2 regions of the uncultured Desulfobulbus sp. genome follow, and region 2 is predicted to be linked to the other one. Evidence: riboswitches for the same ligand, from Rfam matches in the RefSeq annotation. Region 2 holds a riboswitch; the other holds the start of a gene.
The links. Region 2 has a riboswitch for cobalamin ahead of cobU (bifunctional adenosylcobinamide kinase/adenosylcobinamide-phosphate guanylyltransferase). Riboswitches for the same ligand answer to the same signal wherever they lie in the genome.
Positions count from the first base shown of each region.

Region 1 (7,501 bases), 930 kb from region 2:
TTCATGGCCGGCATTTTTTCCGCCATCCTCAGTCCGGCCCACCGCTGGTTGACTGCCAAGATCGGTGGCCGGGATAATCTGGCTTCGATTCTGGTCATCATCGGCATCGTCGTCCTGGTGCTGGCGCCGCTCTCCATCCTGATCGGCGTGGTGGTCGCCCAGGCGATCAGCGTCAGCCAGTCGGTCACGCCCTGGGTCCAATCGTTCATCAACGAGCCGACCGCGATCACCGCCTACATGGAGAAATTTCCCTATTACAAGGAAATCCTGCCCTACCGCGCGGTGATCATCGAAAAGGCCGGTATGGTGGTCGGCAATATTTCCACCTTCCTGATCAACAGCCTCTCCGAAGTGACCATGCTGACCGTCAATGCGGTGTTCAGCAGCGTCATCATGCTTTATGTGATGTTCTATTTTCTCACCATGGGCGAGGTCTTGCTTGTCAAAATTCTCTATTTTCTGCCCCTGCACGACCGTGACGAACGCCGCCTGCTGCACCGTTTCACCTCGGTGACCAAGGCCACCCTCAAGGGTACGCTGATCATCGGAGCGATTCAGGGGTTCATCTGCGGTCTGGCCTTTGCCTTTGCCGGCATTCAGGGGCCGGTGTTCTGGGGCACGGTCATGGCTGTGATGTCGATCATTCCCGCCTTCGGCACGGCCATTGTCTGGGTTCCCGCCCTAATCATCCTGGCGCTCAAAGGGGAGTTTCTCGGCGTGGGCATCCTCGCGGTCCTCTGCGGTGCGGTGGCCGGCAATCTCGACAATATTCTGCGCCCCCGCCTGGTCGGCAAGGACACCGAAATGCACGACCTGTTCGTGCTTTTTGGCACCCTGGGTGGCATTAGTCTGTTCGGTATCCTGGGGATCATCCTTGGCCCGATTGTCGCCGCCTTGTTCATCACCATCTGGGAGATCTATGGCAAGGCCTTCGAGGCTTATCTTCCCGATGTTGGACCTCTGTTTAACCGCGGTAAGCTGGAGGAATCCGAACCAGTTCCCCCCAGAGCTGTCGGCGGATCCGCAGGCGTCCCGGAGAGCGGCTTAACGGCAGTGGACGATCCAACCCAGGAACAGGCACTAAAAAGCGACGACGAAACCGGGAAAATGGGTTGAACTTCCTCATTTTCTTCATTAAGACTCATCACCCTCTCCGAATGGGCCAGGGACGGAAGCCGCTTCCGCCAAAGCCGGAAAGGGCCGGTTTATGATTTTTTAGTCATATGATAACAAATGGTTGGGAGTAAACAATGAGCGAGGAAATCCGTGTGAAAAATACCGGTTTGCGCGGGGTGACCGTGGCCGATTCCGCAGTCAGTTTTATTGATGGTGAAAAAGGGGTGCTGATCTACCGGGGCTATCGCATCGAGGATCTTGCCGACCGCTCCACCTTCATGGAAACCGTCTATCTGCTGCTGTTTGGCATTCTGCCCTCTATCGAGCATCTGGAAGCCTTCACCCAACAGGTCAAGGGCCTGCGGCAGGTGCCCGAGTATGTCTTCGAGTCCATGCGTCATTGGCCGAAGAACGCCCGCCCCATGGATGTGCTGCAGGCCTGTGTGCCGTTGCTTTCGATGAAAGAGACGCACAGCGACGCCATGGACCGCCCGACCTGCATTAACCGCTCCATCGCGCTGATCGCCCAGATGCCGACCCTGGTGGCCGCCTGGCACCGTATCCGTACCAACCAGCCAATCCTGGCACCCGATCCTTCCCTGGATCACGCCGCCAACTTTCTCTGGATGCTGCAGGGGAAAAAGCCCGATGCAGCCACGGCTCGCGACCTTGACGTTTGCTTGATCCTGCACGCTGACCATACCTTCAACGCCTCGACCTTTGCCGCCCGCGAGGTGGTTTCCACTCGGGCCAGTCTCTATGCCGGAGTATCCGCCGCCTTGGGAGCGTTGTCCGGCAGCCTGCATGGCGGTGCCAACGCCAAGGTCATGGAAATGCTGCTGAAGCTGGAAAACGAACCGGATATCGAAGGTTGGGTGACGGCCCAGTTGCAGCGGGGCGAGGTGATCATGGGTATGGGGCATGCCATCTATAAAACCGGCGATCCCCGGGCAGTGTATCTGAAAAAGATGGGGCAGCGGCTAGGCGAGCAGACCGGCGGCAAATGGGCGGCCATTTCGCAAAAAATCGAGGAGACTGCTCTCGCTATCTTCGCCAGCCAAGGCAAGACCACCATCCTGCCCAACGTCGATTTCAACTCCGCCCCGGTGTACTATCTGATGGGTATTCCCATGGATCTGATGACTCCGATTTTTGCCATCTCCCGGGTAGCCGGCTGGTGCGCCCACATCATCGAGGAGCAGTTCGCCGACGTCCAGGGGAAACCGGCGCTCTACCGCCCCCAGGCTCAATATGTGGGTGAATACTGCGGCCTGATGGGCTGTGAATACTCGCCGATGGACAAACGGAAATAAGGGAAAATCCACCGGCTCCCAGAGTCGGCGGAGCGATTACCAGGCGACCGCGCTCAGGTCCACCCTCTTCTCTGCGATCAGGCGCAGACAGGCGTCGACGCTCTCGGCATGATAGAGAACTCCCCGGCCGGAACGGATCTCGTCTTGGGCCGTGTCCAACCCGAGTGAGGGACGGTAAGGCCTGTGGGAACTCATGGCCTCGACCACGTCGGCCACGGTCAGGATCTTGGCCTCCAGCAGGAGTTCTTTGTCGGTGAGCCCCCGGGGATAACCGGATCCGTCGAGATGCTCATGATGCTGATAAACAATCTCAGCCACCGGCCAGGGGAAGGGGATGTTTTTCAGAATATCGTAACCCACCTCGGTATGGCACCTGATAATGGCTCGTTCTTGAGCAGAGAGCCGGGCCGGTTTGGCGAGGTATTCCGAGGGTAGGGAAATCTTGCCGATGTCATGGAGCAGGGCGGCGAAGTGGAGCCCCTCAAGCTGTTTTTCCGGCAACCCCAGTTCCTTGGCAATGGCGCAGGCCAGCATGTCCACCCGCATCTGATGACCGGCGGTGTAGGGATCCCGCTTCTCAGCTGCCATCGCCAGCGATTTGACCGTTTCTTCCAAACTGGTGTGGAGTTCGTCCCTACTCTTCTTGAGGGCTTCAAGGGCGCTTTTGCGCTCGGAAATATCACGGGCGATTCCCCGGTATCCCAGAAATTCACCGCTGTCGCTGAACACCGGCACCCCGTTTTTCTCGATGACCAGCACCCGCCCGTCCCGTGCCTGACAGATGGTTTCAAAGTCGCTGAACGGTTTGTGGGAGTCGATGAGTTTTTTGAAAATCCGGCTGGTTCGCTCCACCTCCTTGATCGCGATCAAATCCACCAGATGCTTGCCGATGATTTCCTCCGGTTCAAAACCGAGCAGGTCACGCACCTTGGGACTGCAATAGGTGTATATCCCCTGGGGATTGATCTCCCAGATCCAGTCGCTGGTGGTTTCCACCAGGGAGCGGAACCGCTCGTTGCTTTCTTCCAGCGCCCTCAGCAGACTTTCCCTTTCCTCCGAGATGATGCGCCGAACCCGATCCGCCAGGACCGTGTGGCGGATGATGTAAAACGCCAGAAAAGAAACAAAGAGAAGGATGACGGTGGCGATGGCATTGAGTTGTTTGGCGATCAGGCCGATCTCTACGTTGACGTCCTCAACGTAGAGGCCGGTGCCGATGATCCAGCCCCAGGGTTCGAAGCCTCTGACATAGGAGAGTTTGGGGACTATTTTGGTGGGGTCGTCCTGCCACTGAAAGCGGTAATCGACATAGCCCGCCCCCTGGGCCTTCACCACCTTGACGAATTCTTCCAGCAGATTTTTTCCTTTGGGATAACGGACGTCGGGGACTGCCTCGCCATGGAGATCGGGCCGGTAGGGATGAACAACGATCAGGGCCTGCATATCGTTGACCCAGAAATAATCTTTGTTCTCCGGCCCGTACCGAAGATCTCGAATAATACCCAGGGCTGTTTGCTGGGCTTTTTCCCGAGTCATCTGGCCGGTCCGTTCCATTTTTTCGTAGGAAGAGACCATGTCCCAGACGATGGTGTTCAACTCCCGCAGCATCTCCCGTTTTTTTGTCAGGAGATTGTCCTTGAGGGAGGGGAGGATGATGACAAAGGTAGCGGTAACGAACAGAGCAATGGTGAGCAGGGCCGGGAGGGCGATCCTGATGGAAATGGCGTGGGCAAATCTTCGTTTTTTAATCTTTTCCATGCACGGTACAGGCTTATGCTCTCATGATTGGCGATAAAAGGGAAGGTGGCGATCGGCGGCCGCTGCGAAAGAATTCTTGCCCCGTTTCGAACGTTGTCTGCACCGGCGGGACCGCATTCAAAATCACCATTTCTTGTAGCACCATAACGATTACCGCTGAGATCAGCAAGGATTCTTGCTCGCTTTTACCCGCAAGCCATTGGCACTTTAGAGCGGCTAAGGCTTCCACTCCCCGTCTGAAAATTCGACTTGACTTTCCCGGTCTGATCAGGTTTTTTAAAGGCAGGTTTCAGGTTCCTTTCGAGGAATAATTGGGAACTCCGTGGAAATCGGAGACGGGCCCGCCGCTGTAACCGGGGACGAACACCGCAAAGATGTCACTGGCCAAGGTCGGGAAGACGCGGTGGGAGGATGAACCGGGAGTCAGAATACCTGCCTGAAACGTGACAGCCTCCCTCCGCGGATCAGGGGGACGGCGCCGATACGTGGATAAACTAGGGCATCCCCGAATCATTGAAGAATGATCCGGGGATTTTTTTTGTCTGCGGTTACGGCTGCAATCCCGGATCAATACGGTGGAAAGCTTGGCAACACTCCCAGAGTGAGGCCTGCCTTTCCTCGGAAGAACGGCTCTTTTTTCTGTTGGTGCAGCTTTTCAGGAGAAGAGGGTCTGACGGTTTGCCATGTCCGGGATGTCCGGCAGTGAGACTGTTTGCCGACGGGATCACTGCCGTATCTCCCCAGCCCCTTGCTTGCTGTCCGGATACTTTCAGGAGGTGCCGGAGTCGTTCGACCCGCCGTCGTTTTCACGGTCAAAAGCCGGGATGGTCCTGGCTGTGCCCATGTTCTTCAGACTTTTCGAGGAGGTCGTCCACAATGTTTCATCGCGCCCAACATCTGCTGCTTATTCTGACATTTATGCTCATCACTCCCTTGGCCTGCTGGGCCGGCGAGGCTGCCCACGGTCCTCAAGCCAAGGCCGGCAAGGGACCAGCCATCCTGCTGGTCACCTTCGGCACCAGCGTTCCCAGTGGCCAAGCGGCTTTTGTCAACATCGAGCAGCAGGTGAAGAAAGCCTACCCTAATACGGAGATCCGTTGGGCCTACACCTCGCAAATTATCCGCAAAAAACTGGCCAAGCAAGGAACAGTCCTCGATTCTCCGGAAATCGCGCTGGCCAAGCTGATGGACCAGGGGTATACCCGGGTCGTGATGCAATCGCTACACATGATTCCAGGTGCCGAGTTCCACGAAATCTATACCAACGGCAAACTCTTTGGTCAGATGGCTGGGGGCTTTGACAAGGTGATGGTGGCCTATCCGCTCTTGTCCAGCGATGAGGCCATGGAAAAGACCTTGCAAATAGTGGCCACCACGATTGTGCCCAAGGAGCGTCAGGCTAATGAGGCTGTGGTGCTCATGGGACACGGCACCCATCATCCCAGTGACGCCATCTACTCGGCCTTGATGCTGAAGGCCCAGAAGATGGACGCCAATATGTATGTCGGCACGGTGGAGGGCCACCCTTCTTTTGACGAGGTTAAAGAGGCATTGGTTAAGAAAGGGATCAAAAAAGCCTACCTTGTCCCCCTGATGACTGTAGCCGGCGATCACGCTATGAACGACATGGCTGGCGACGAACCCGATTCCTGGAAAAGTCAGTTGACCAAAGCGGGCATTGAGAGCGTGCCCGTGCTCAAGGGGTTGGCCGAGTTCGACCCGATCGTTGATCTCTGGCTGGAAAATCTGAAAACAGCCATGCAGCATGTGCAATAGGCACGATTAAGGCATCAAATTCTCTGAGGCAGTCCCATCGTTTCGTTGAACTGCCTCTTTATTTTTCAGTTTTTCAAGGAGACCCGCCGCACTCCTCCGCCCCTTTTTCTCACCGCCGATAAAGCAGTGACAGTTACAATAACTCCTTGAATTTCGTCAAAGTTACAGCGATAATAAAGATATAATCCGCTGTGGCCAACATATCCATACCTCGTCAAGGAGGCGCATGATGACCGACCCCAAGAACAATTCCCTTCATCACCACATTCTTGCTGTCAAAAAAGGTGAGCGTGTCTTTGAAAACGCCTTTCAGAGCGTCAGTCGGATGATTCTGGACAAGGACATTAACAAGGTGACGGTCAATGGGAAGAGTACCTTTGACTTCACCATCTTTCGCGAGGGCAAGAAACACATCATCGGCATGTACGACGAGATCAACTCCTTTGTCTCGTTCGTCAAGGATGCCTCCCAGGGCGGCTCGTCCAAGGAAATGGCCTTTGTTTTAGTGGGAGAGCCCGGCAACGGCAAGACCTTTTTGGTTGAGTACCTGTGCAGCCTATACCGCGATTTCCTCTCCCTGCCGAAAAACAAAAAATATTCTTTCCGTTTCACCAATCTCGACCGGATCGGCACTTACGGCGGCATTAAGGCGATTGAATCGCAGACCTATGAGGATCCGATGGTCCTGGCGCTGAACCTATTTGACACCCGCGCCGAAACCACCAATTACCTGGCCAAGAAATGGAAGGTCAGTGACAAGGTCCTGGCCCAATGGGCCGATAATTATCGGCCGTTGGGCGCCTGCTCCGCTTATATCTGGAACGATATCAGGATGATGACCAATGGCGATATCGAGGAGATGCTCAAATGCATCGAGCTGGTACCGGTGCCGTTGATCGAGAGCCTGGGGACGGTTACCGGCAAGTACCCGGCCAAGGACAAGATCACCTCATCGGCGGTCGACCTCCTGGGCGAAGAATCGATTCAACGGCTGCTGCACATCAGCGATACCAATAACCCCTTTCGTTTCGACCTGCGGCGGGGCGCTCTGGCCCGGGTAGCCGGCGGCGGTATCCATTTCAGCGACGAGATTTACAAGAACAAGAAAGATCTGGTGCAGGTCTATCTCGGCATCATTCAGAACCGGACCATCGAGATTGACGGCTACAAGTGGCCGATCGACACCTTGATCGTCGCCACCAGCAATAATGCCGAATTCAACCGCTTTCTTGCCGAAAAGGAGGAGGCGCCGATCATCGACCGCTGCCGGATCTGTTATGTCTCCCACAACACCAACTACCGCCAGCAGCATGCCCTGACCAGCTACGCCATCGGCAACGAGTCCAAGACCACCCTGACCGGCGACACCATGCACCAGGACCCGAACCTCAACTACGCCGCCTCGGTGGCCGTGGTCCTGACCCGGCTGCCTCGCTCGGAGAAATTGACACCGATCGAGACCATGAAGCTTGCCGCCGGCGAGGTGGCGGGTGAAAAGAGCCTCAAAACGCTCTCTGAGGTGATCGACACCCTCAATC
Region 1 is NZ_CAXXTL010000002.1:2,055,968-2,063,468, forward strand. It holds gene ACHZCX_RS13435 (AI-2E family transporter) at 1-1,116, shown strand, start outside; gene ACHZCX_RS13440 (citrate/2-methylcitrate synthase) at 1,251-2,429, shown strand; gene ACHZCX_RS13445 (cache domain-containing protein) at 2,466-4,187, opposite strand; cobalamin riboswitch at 4,462-4,642, shown strand; gene ACHZCX_RS13450 (sirohydrochlorin cobaltochelatase) at 5,064-5,963, shown strand; gene ACHZCX_RS13455 (serine protein kinase PrkA) at 6,193-7,501, shown strand, end outside.
Region 1: another riboswitch for cobalamin. It lies ahead of ACHZCX_RS13450 (sirohydrochlorin cobaltochelatase); the one in region 2 lies ahead of cobU (bifunctional adenosylcobinamide kinase/adenosylcobinamide-phosphate guanylyltransferase).

Region 2 (7,501 bases):
TGGCCGTATTGGTCACTTCGATCCCCACCTCGATGGCGCGGATGGCCTCTTCCCGGCTCATCGCTGGCTCTTTGAGGAAATTGGCCGTGCCGTAGCGGATTTTGCGGTTGAGCACCCTGGGCAGATCGACATCGACCTGGATGCCGATATCAACGGCAATGATATCGGCCTTGGCATAGTTGGCGAGGAAATTCACCCCCATGCGGCCGGAGGTGACAAAGTCGGCGCCGATGCGGGTGATATCCTGGGGATACATCGCAACCCCCTCGGCACAGACGCCGTTATCGGCCATCATCACCACAATCGCCTTCTTGCTGATCGCGTTATGCACCTTGCCGGTGATCCCGGCAATCTGGCGGGCGATGTCTTCGAGCTTGCCGAGGCTGCCCGGCGGCTTGAGGCAGTAATCGATCTCCTTCTGGGCGGCGGCCATGACCACCCGGTCGGTGGGCCGGATGGCCTCCAGGGTCTGCTTAAGCAAGTGCATAGTGTGCCCTACCTGTAGTTAAAACGGATGAGAATGGGCAATTGGCCCATGATTTCGATCTCGCACAAGGTGGCGTTATCGACCTTGAACTGCCAGTAGCCCTTGGAGACCGATTCGCTGAAGAAATGGGCCAGGAGCGAACGGATGCAGCCGCCGTGCGAGACCACCGCCACCCGCTTGCCCGCATTATAGCGGACGATCTCCTCAACCACGCTGATCACCCGGTGCTTGAAGGCGGGGAAGGCCTCGCCGCCGGGAATCCGGGTTTGTTCCCAGTCGGTCAGCCACAACTTCCAGATATCGGGATACTGCTGGGCGATCTCGGAGAAATGCATGCCCTCCCACTCGCCGAAATGGAACTCCTGGAGACTGGAATCGGTGATGACCTGCGCCTCCTCACCAAAAACCAGCGAAGCGGTTTCCACCGCCCGCGAGAGGGGGCTGGAAAAGATGGCATCAACCTCAAGGGCGTTGAGCCGCTCGCCAAGGGAGGCGGCCTGCAGGCGGCCATGATCGTTGAGGGGCGTATCGGTGCTGCCCATGAGGACGCCGGTTTTGTTCGGTTCGGTTTCGCCGTGGCGAATAAGATACAGTTTGGTCGGGTTCATAATAAAAATTTCCAGACAAGAAGAAAAACAAGGAAGCTGAGAATTTCGGCCAGCTCAATACTGGCACCGATGGTGTCGCCGGTGATGCCGCCCAACCGCCGCTTGAGGTAGGCGGCAAACAGAACAGCCAGGAGGATCGGCGGCAGATGGAGGATGAGAACCACCAGGGGAACCAGCGACGGGTGCACCCCCCAGAGGAATAGAATGGAGGTCACCAGAAACAGGGACATCAGGGTGGCGGCCGCCGCCTGGGCCAGGCCGGTCTGGTTGACATAGTCGCCGATCCCTCGCTCCTCGCGGGCATAGCGGGCCGCCGCCGAATGCCAGGTCAGGGCCACCCGGCCGAGTACCGGGGTGATCAACACGGCCGGCACGCCGCCGGTGCCTGGAATAGTCTGAAGGAGGATGTACTTGAGCAAAATGGTGAGCACCAGGGCGATCACGCCGTTGGTCCCCAGAGTGGAATCGCGCATGATCTCGAGCATCCGCTCGCGGGAGCGGTAGCTGAACAGACCATCGGCGGTGTCGGCGATGCCGTCGAGGTGCAGGCCGCCGGTGACGGTAATCAAGCCAATTACCGCGACCATGGCCGCCAGCTCCCGACCAAGCAAGGCATCGACAAGCAGATAGCCAGCGGCGGCCGGCAGCGCGGCCAACAAACCGACCAGCGGCATCCATTTCATGCCCTGGACAAAACGCTCGGCGGTGAATTCAACCTGCACCGGAATTGGATACCGGGTCATGAACTGAATCATGAGAATGAGCGCCCTCATGAAGCCACCTTCACTCTCCCTTGAGCCGCAAGGGAAGACCGGCCACCACCAGATAGACCTCCGAGGCAGCCTCTGCCATCCGCTGGTTGACCCGGCCGGCGCAATCACGGAAAAACCGGGCCAGCGGCGCAATCGGTACGATGCCGTAGCCGACCTCGTTAGTGACAGCGACCAGATCGGCCCGGCTACCGGCAACAGCCCCAATGATGGCCTCGATCTCGGTCATCACATCCGCCTCGACTTCGTTTAACTGGTTTACGGTCGGCTGGTCCCAATCCATGGGATGCACCAGCATCCGGTTGCTGATCATCACCGTCAGGCAATCCAGGAGCATGGCGGCAAAATGAGGGCCTTCGCTGGCAATCACCTCGGAGGGGCCGGTCGTGGTCTCGAAGGTTTGCCAGGATGCGGGCCGCTGCAGCCGGTGCTTTTTGATGCGGTCCGTCATCTCGTCATCAAAGGCCCGGGCCGTAGCGATATAGGCGATATCGGTGCCGATGCCGGCAATCAACTGTTCGGCAAAACTGCTCTTGCCGCTTCTGGCCCCACCGGTGACAAGGATAATGCGTCCCATGAACACACCAAGGAGTAGTTGCCGCGCCTCGCATAGAGAGGCAGCGACATGGTTGATCGAGCAGAGAGATTCTTCAGAGGAGGAGGCGAGAGTCGTTTGCACGGCGCCGGTGTCTCATTCCACGAAGACCCACGTTCAAGAGGAGTGTCTGGCTTTTCCGCTCATCGCGAAATCACAGTTGCGGGACAGCACGGGATTTGCACCCGTTTCCTCCATACGAAAGACGGCACCCAGCCCAGCCGGTGCACAGGCTGTTTATATCGAATTCAGGAAAAAAAAGATAGGGGCAAATAACACGGGAGTGGCACCCTCTGAGGAACACGTCAGCGTAGCCGCTTCAAGTCACAAAGGGCGAGCGGGTTATTTACAGGCGAAAAAGGTGACGTAATTGCCAACCTCGGCGATCCCGACCTTGGAGACCCCATCTTTCAGCATGTTCTGATCATGCCCGCTCGATCCGCGCCAGCCATCGAACTGTTTGAGGGGCGTGCTGTAGTTCCAGCCGACATTTTCGACGCAGAGCCGGCTGCCGGAACGCTCAAACCGCTCGTCGAACTTGTTGTGGCTCATCCGCTTCTGCTGGAACATCGCAAAGCTGTGATTCTTGGCCAGATGGTTGAGATGGGCATCGAACCGCAGCGGATTCAACCCGTTGTCCTGGCGGTACAGATTGATCTGCTCCAGCAGGGTACGACAATACAGCGAGACGCCCTCATCGGGCAACTCCCGGGCAGGCGCCGGTGAGACCGCCAGAGACAACAAAAAAACAGCAACCAACATGACCTTCATATTCATCGATCTCGTTACAAATTGGATAGCAAACCTAGGTGATTCACGTCTTGGTTATTAAATAAGAACGAATGGAGAAAAAATCCACCCGACAGCCACTCCGTTTTTCCCAGCGACTGCCTCGCTCCCAAACGTCGAAGAAATCCCTTTCGTCTTTTTTTAAGCAAAAAAGAGTGCCCATTGGGAGCGTGCCCACGATCACCCTAAAACCTGCCGCACCTTCTGCAGCAGGGTGCGGACGGCAAAGGGTTTCTGGATGAAATCGACGCCTTCGTGGAGCATGCCCTGGTCGGCGATGACATTTTCTGTATATCCGGACATATAGACAACTTTAAGATCAGGAATGCGACTTGACAGCCGCCGATGCAGCTCACGGCCGTTCATCTTCGGCATGACCACATCAGTCAGGAGGAGATCGATGCCAGCCACCTGGGCCGCCCGCTCCAGGGCCACTTCCGGGTTCTCCGCCGCTATGATTCGGTAACCGTGGCCAGCCAGGGTTTCGCAGACCAACTCCAGCACCAAGGCATCGTCCTCAACCACCAGGATCTGCTCGCCACCCCCCGATGCCAGACCCACTTCAACTTCCGCCACCGGGGCCTGCAGAGCTCCTTCGGCCTTAGGCAGATAAATCTTGAAGGTGGCACCGTGGCCGGGCTCGCTGTACACCCACAGATGGCCATGATGTTGCTTGATGATGCCAAACGAGGTCGCCAGCCCCAGCCCCGTGCCCTTGCCGCGCTCCTTGGTGGTAAAGAACGGTTCAAAGATGCGATTGCGGACGGCCTCATCAATTCCCGTCCCGGTGTCGCTGATCGACAGCATAACATAATCTCCCGCTTCGACCTCCGCGTGGTGCTCGGCATAGGACTGATCAAGGTGCGCCTCGGCTGTTTCGATGGTCAGGGTGCCACCCTCCGGCATGGCATCGCGGGCATTGACCGCCATGTTGAGTACCACCTGCTCAATCTGGCCTTTATCCGCCCGAATCGGGACCGGGAGGGGACTGAGCACGGTCCGTACGGTGATGGCCTCGCCGATCAGCCGTTGCAGCATGCTTTCGAAGCCGCGAATCAACTCATTGAGGTCGATGATTCTGACCTCAAGCATCTGTTTGCGGCTGAAGGCCAGGATCTGCCGAGTCAGGTCGGTGGCCCGCCCCGCCGCCTTGAGAATCTGCCCTAGATCGGTGAAGAGCGGATTATCAGGAGGTAACCGTTTCCGCCCCAATTCAGCATAGCCAATGATCGGCGAAAGCAGGTTGTTGAAATCGTGAGCAATACCTCCGGCCAGGCTGCCCAGGGTCTCCAGTTTGCGGTGTTGGCGCACTTGCTCCTCCAGCTCCTTGCGCTGACTGACGTCACGGAAGCTCCATAACCGGCCATAGCGAACTCCCTCGCCGCTTTGCACCGGGACACTGTAGTACTCAACCACTTTACCGTCCGTCAGGACCATTTCGCCCTGCACCCTTGTATCGGGCACCTGCCCCACTTGAGTCAGGGCTGCCTGGAAGGGCTCCGGCTCCTGTACCTGGGCCTCGATTTGGGAGCACAGCGGTTGCATCGAAGCTCCGGGCAGACAATCGATCGGCACCTGCCAAAGAGATCGGAAATGACTGTTGCCAAACAGACAGATATTGTCCTCGCCGACAATGCAGATGCCATCGATTCCTGCCTCAAGCACGCATTCAAGCAAGGTCTTGCGGAACAGCAGTTCCTGCTCTGCCTCGTGCCGGTGGCCCATATCCTCGCGGATGCGCAGCCGCATCCCGTTGATGGCCGCAACCAACTGGTCCAACTCGTCCGGCTTCCCGGACCGGCTCGGTGCTCGCTGCAGGCGCAACTCTTGATCCAAAGATTCGAGGCACAGACTGCTGGTGTACCGGGCCATGCGCACCAGGTGACGATTAAGGGCCACTTGGAAAACAACCAGAATCGCCAAGGCCAGGGGAACGATGAGCAGGGCATTGGTAAGAAAGATGGTCATCGCCCGTTCCTGGAGGCGGGCGTATACCCCGTCAAGGCTGGCGCGCACTTGCAGGATACCAACCGGAACCGGTTTCTGGGCCTGATAGACCAGCGGATATTCCCGGCTGATCGTGCCCCGCTCCCCGCCATCCCCCTCGGTAATGTCGTAGGCCTTGGTATTGAGCTGCTCCCTTACCCGTGCATAGACGATATCCTGCAGTTGGAGCACCCCGCGCAGTTGCAGGCGGATTTGTTCCTCATCCATCTGATAGGCCCCGGCGGTGAGGGCCGGGACATAGCTGCTTTCGATGAATTGCAACCGCGATTCGATACCGGCGAGATCACGCCGGTATTCGGTGGTGAGTTGAAAAGCAATAGCCAGAAGGATGCACAACAGGCTGCAACCGCCGATAACTGCCAGCAGGCGCATTGACAGGCGGCGGCTTTTCAGGGTGCCAAAGAAAGAAAAGGGAGGGGTTATTGATTGCACAGTGGCTGGGTTCCAGGCCTAATCCGGCGCGTTGAACTCATTGGCCTTCAGGGGAGCACGGTGCCATGATGGCCTGGTAGCGGCCATTTGCCTTCAATTGCTGCAGTCCCCGGTCGAAAAGTTGCATCCGCTGTTCGTTCCCCGGAACAACCCGGGAAAGCAGGAGATACGGGGTGAACTCGGCCAGAGGCTTAGGATCTTCCGCCAGCTTGGCCCGCTCCTCCGGGCTCAGATCCTTTTTGATCAGAAAATACCCCACGGCCCGCTCGATGGGAAAGAGATCAATGCGGCCGCTCAGCAGTTTCTTGAAATTGAGCAGATCGCTCGCCGCCTCGGTGAACATCGCGGGCTGCTGCTTCCGCAAATCGGCAAAAACATCATTGTAGGCATAGCCGATGGTCAGACCGATGGTGCGATCCTTGAGGTCGTCAAGGTGTTCCCAGGAGTACGACGTCTCCCGGTGGTGAAAAAAGACCCACTCCTGCCGGGAAAGGGGGTCACTGTTGACAAAATGGGTTTGCCGCTGCTCAGCGGTTCCCGCCCATTCGACTGCCCCGTCGACCACGCCGTTCTGCGAGAGCAGCAGCCCCCGCGCCCAGGGCAGAAACTCATACTCCACCCGGACGCCCTCCATGGCAAAGGCCTCGGTGACCACTTGGGAATCGCAACCCTGGCCCGGCAGATGCCGACCGGTGTAGGGTGGCCATTCGCCGTTGGCCAGACGAAGGACTGACGACGAGGCATCCGCGGCGAAGACCGATGGGCAGCCGCCCCAGAGCGTTTGCCAAGCAAGTCCAGCCAGCACAGCACACCACAAAGGCATGAGGCTCTTGGTCTGGTTGTTCTTGCTTGCTCTCATTCGCACCTCAAGGGGGAAGTCGGGTGTGGGATACATGGCGACGAATCGCCCGCCGATCCTTACAAAATCAGGGATCGATAATAAAGGCTATGGTAAAGACCTACAAAAGAGGCGAGGCGATGTCAAGCACTGTTACTGTGCGCGGGAGAGGCGGATGGTTTGCACCCAGGCGCTGGCCGCTTCGTGGGTATTGTCGGAATCGTTCATCACCGCCAGGCTGGCCATTGCCGGTGGATCCTCGCCAAAGGCCATGCGGTAATCGCGGACAATATCCACGGTATATTCCTGCCAGGTGTTGACCTTGCCAGCGCCGGCACTGACTGGAATCATCCGGGCCTCGTCGACGTAGGCGTTGATAATAAACGGCTTGCCGGTGGCCTGATTGTCCCAGATGTAACTGATAGAGCTGTCCGGCGGGTACTGACCGTAAACCGTCTTCGCCAGCTTGTAACGGAGCTTTTTGGAGAGCGATGCCCGATCCGGGTCATAGACAAACATCACATAGAGACGGGCGGGGTAATCGTCGCCCTCCTTGCTGCCGCTGTCACCCTTTCGATAGACATTGCTCACCTTCCAGCGCCAAGTGAGCATCGGGTACTCATAGACATTGAACGGTTGCTTCAGGACCAGGGCCGAGGCCGAATTGTTGCTCTCCATCAGCAGACAGGTCCCGGTCTCGCAGCGAGCGACCGTGTAGGTGGAGTGCCGCGGGATCTTGGGAAAGGTGAGAGGCTGCCAGCGCTCAAGCGACTCGAAATGTTCATTGAGAAAGACGGTCTCGGCAGCACGGACCGTCCACGGCAGCACCAAGAGCGGCAGTATCAAGGCAAACAGTGCGGCACCCCATGTTCGGCGGCGTAAAGAATCGGCGCTCATAATTTCCAGCCGTTGAAACGCAGATAGCCTGCAAAATCATTCATGTCCGAAGCGCTCCGGTTCCAGGGTTTCAAGCTG
Region 2 is NZ_CAXXTL010000002.1:1,127,515-1,135,015, forward strand. It holds gene cobT (nicotinate-nucleotide--dimethylbenzimidazole phosphoribosyltransferase) at 1-487, opposite strand, end outside; gene cobC (alpha-ribazole phosphatase) at 496-1,095, opposite strand; gene cobS (adenosylcobinamide-GDP ribazoletransferase) at 1,092-1,868, opposite strand; gene cobU (bifunctional adenosylcobinamide kinase/adenosylcobinamide-phosphate guanylyltransferase) at 1,879-2,544, opposite strand; cobalamin riboswitch at 2,566-2,701, opposite strand; gene ACHZCX_RS09300 (CAP domain-containing protein) at 2,803-3,237, opposite strand; gene ACHZCX_RS09305 (ATP-binding protein) at 3,430-5,688, opposite strand; gene ACHZCX_RS09310 (transporter substrate-binding domain-containing protein) at 5,726-6,547, opposite strand; gene ACHZCX_RS09315 (DUF3047 domain-containing protein) at 6,680-7,423, opposite strand; gene ACHZCX_RS09320 (hypothetical protein) at 7,420-7,501, opposite strand, start outside.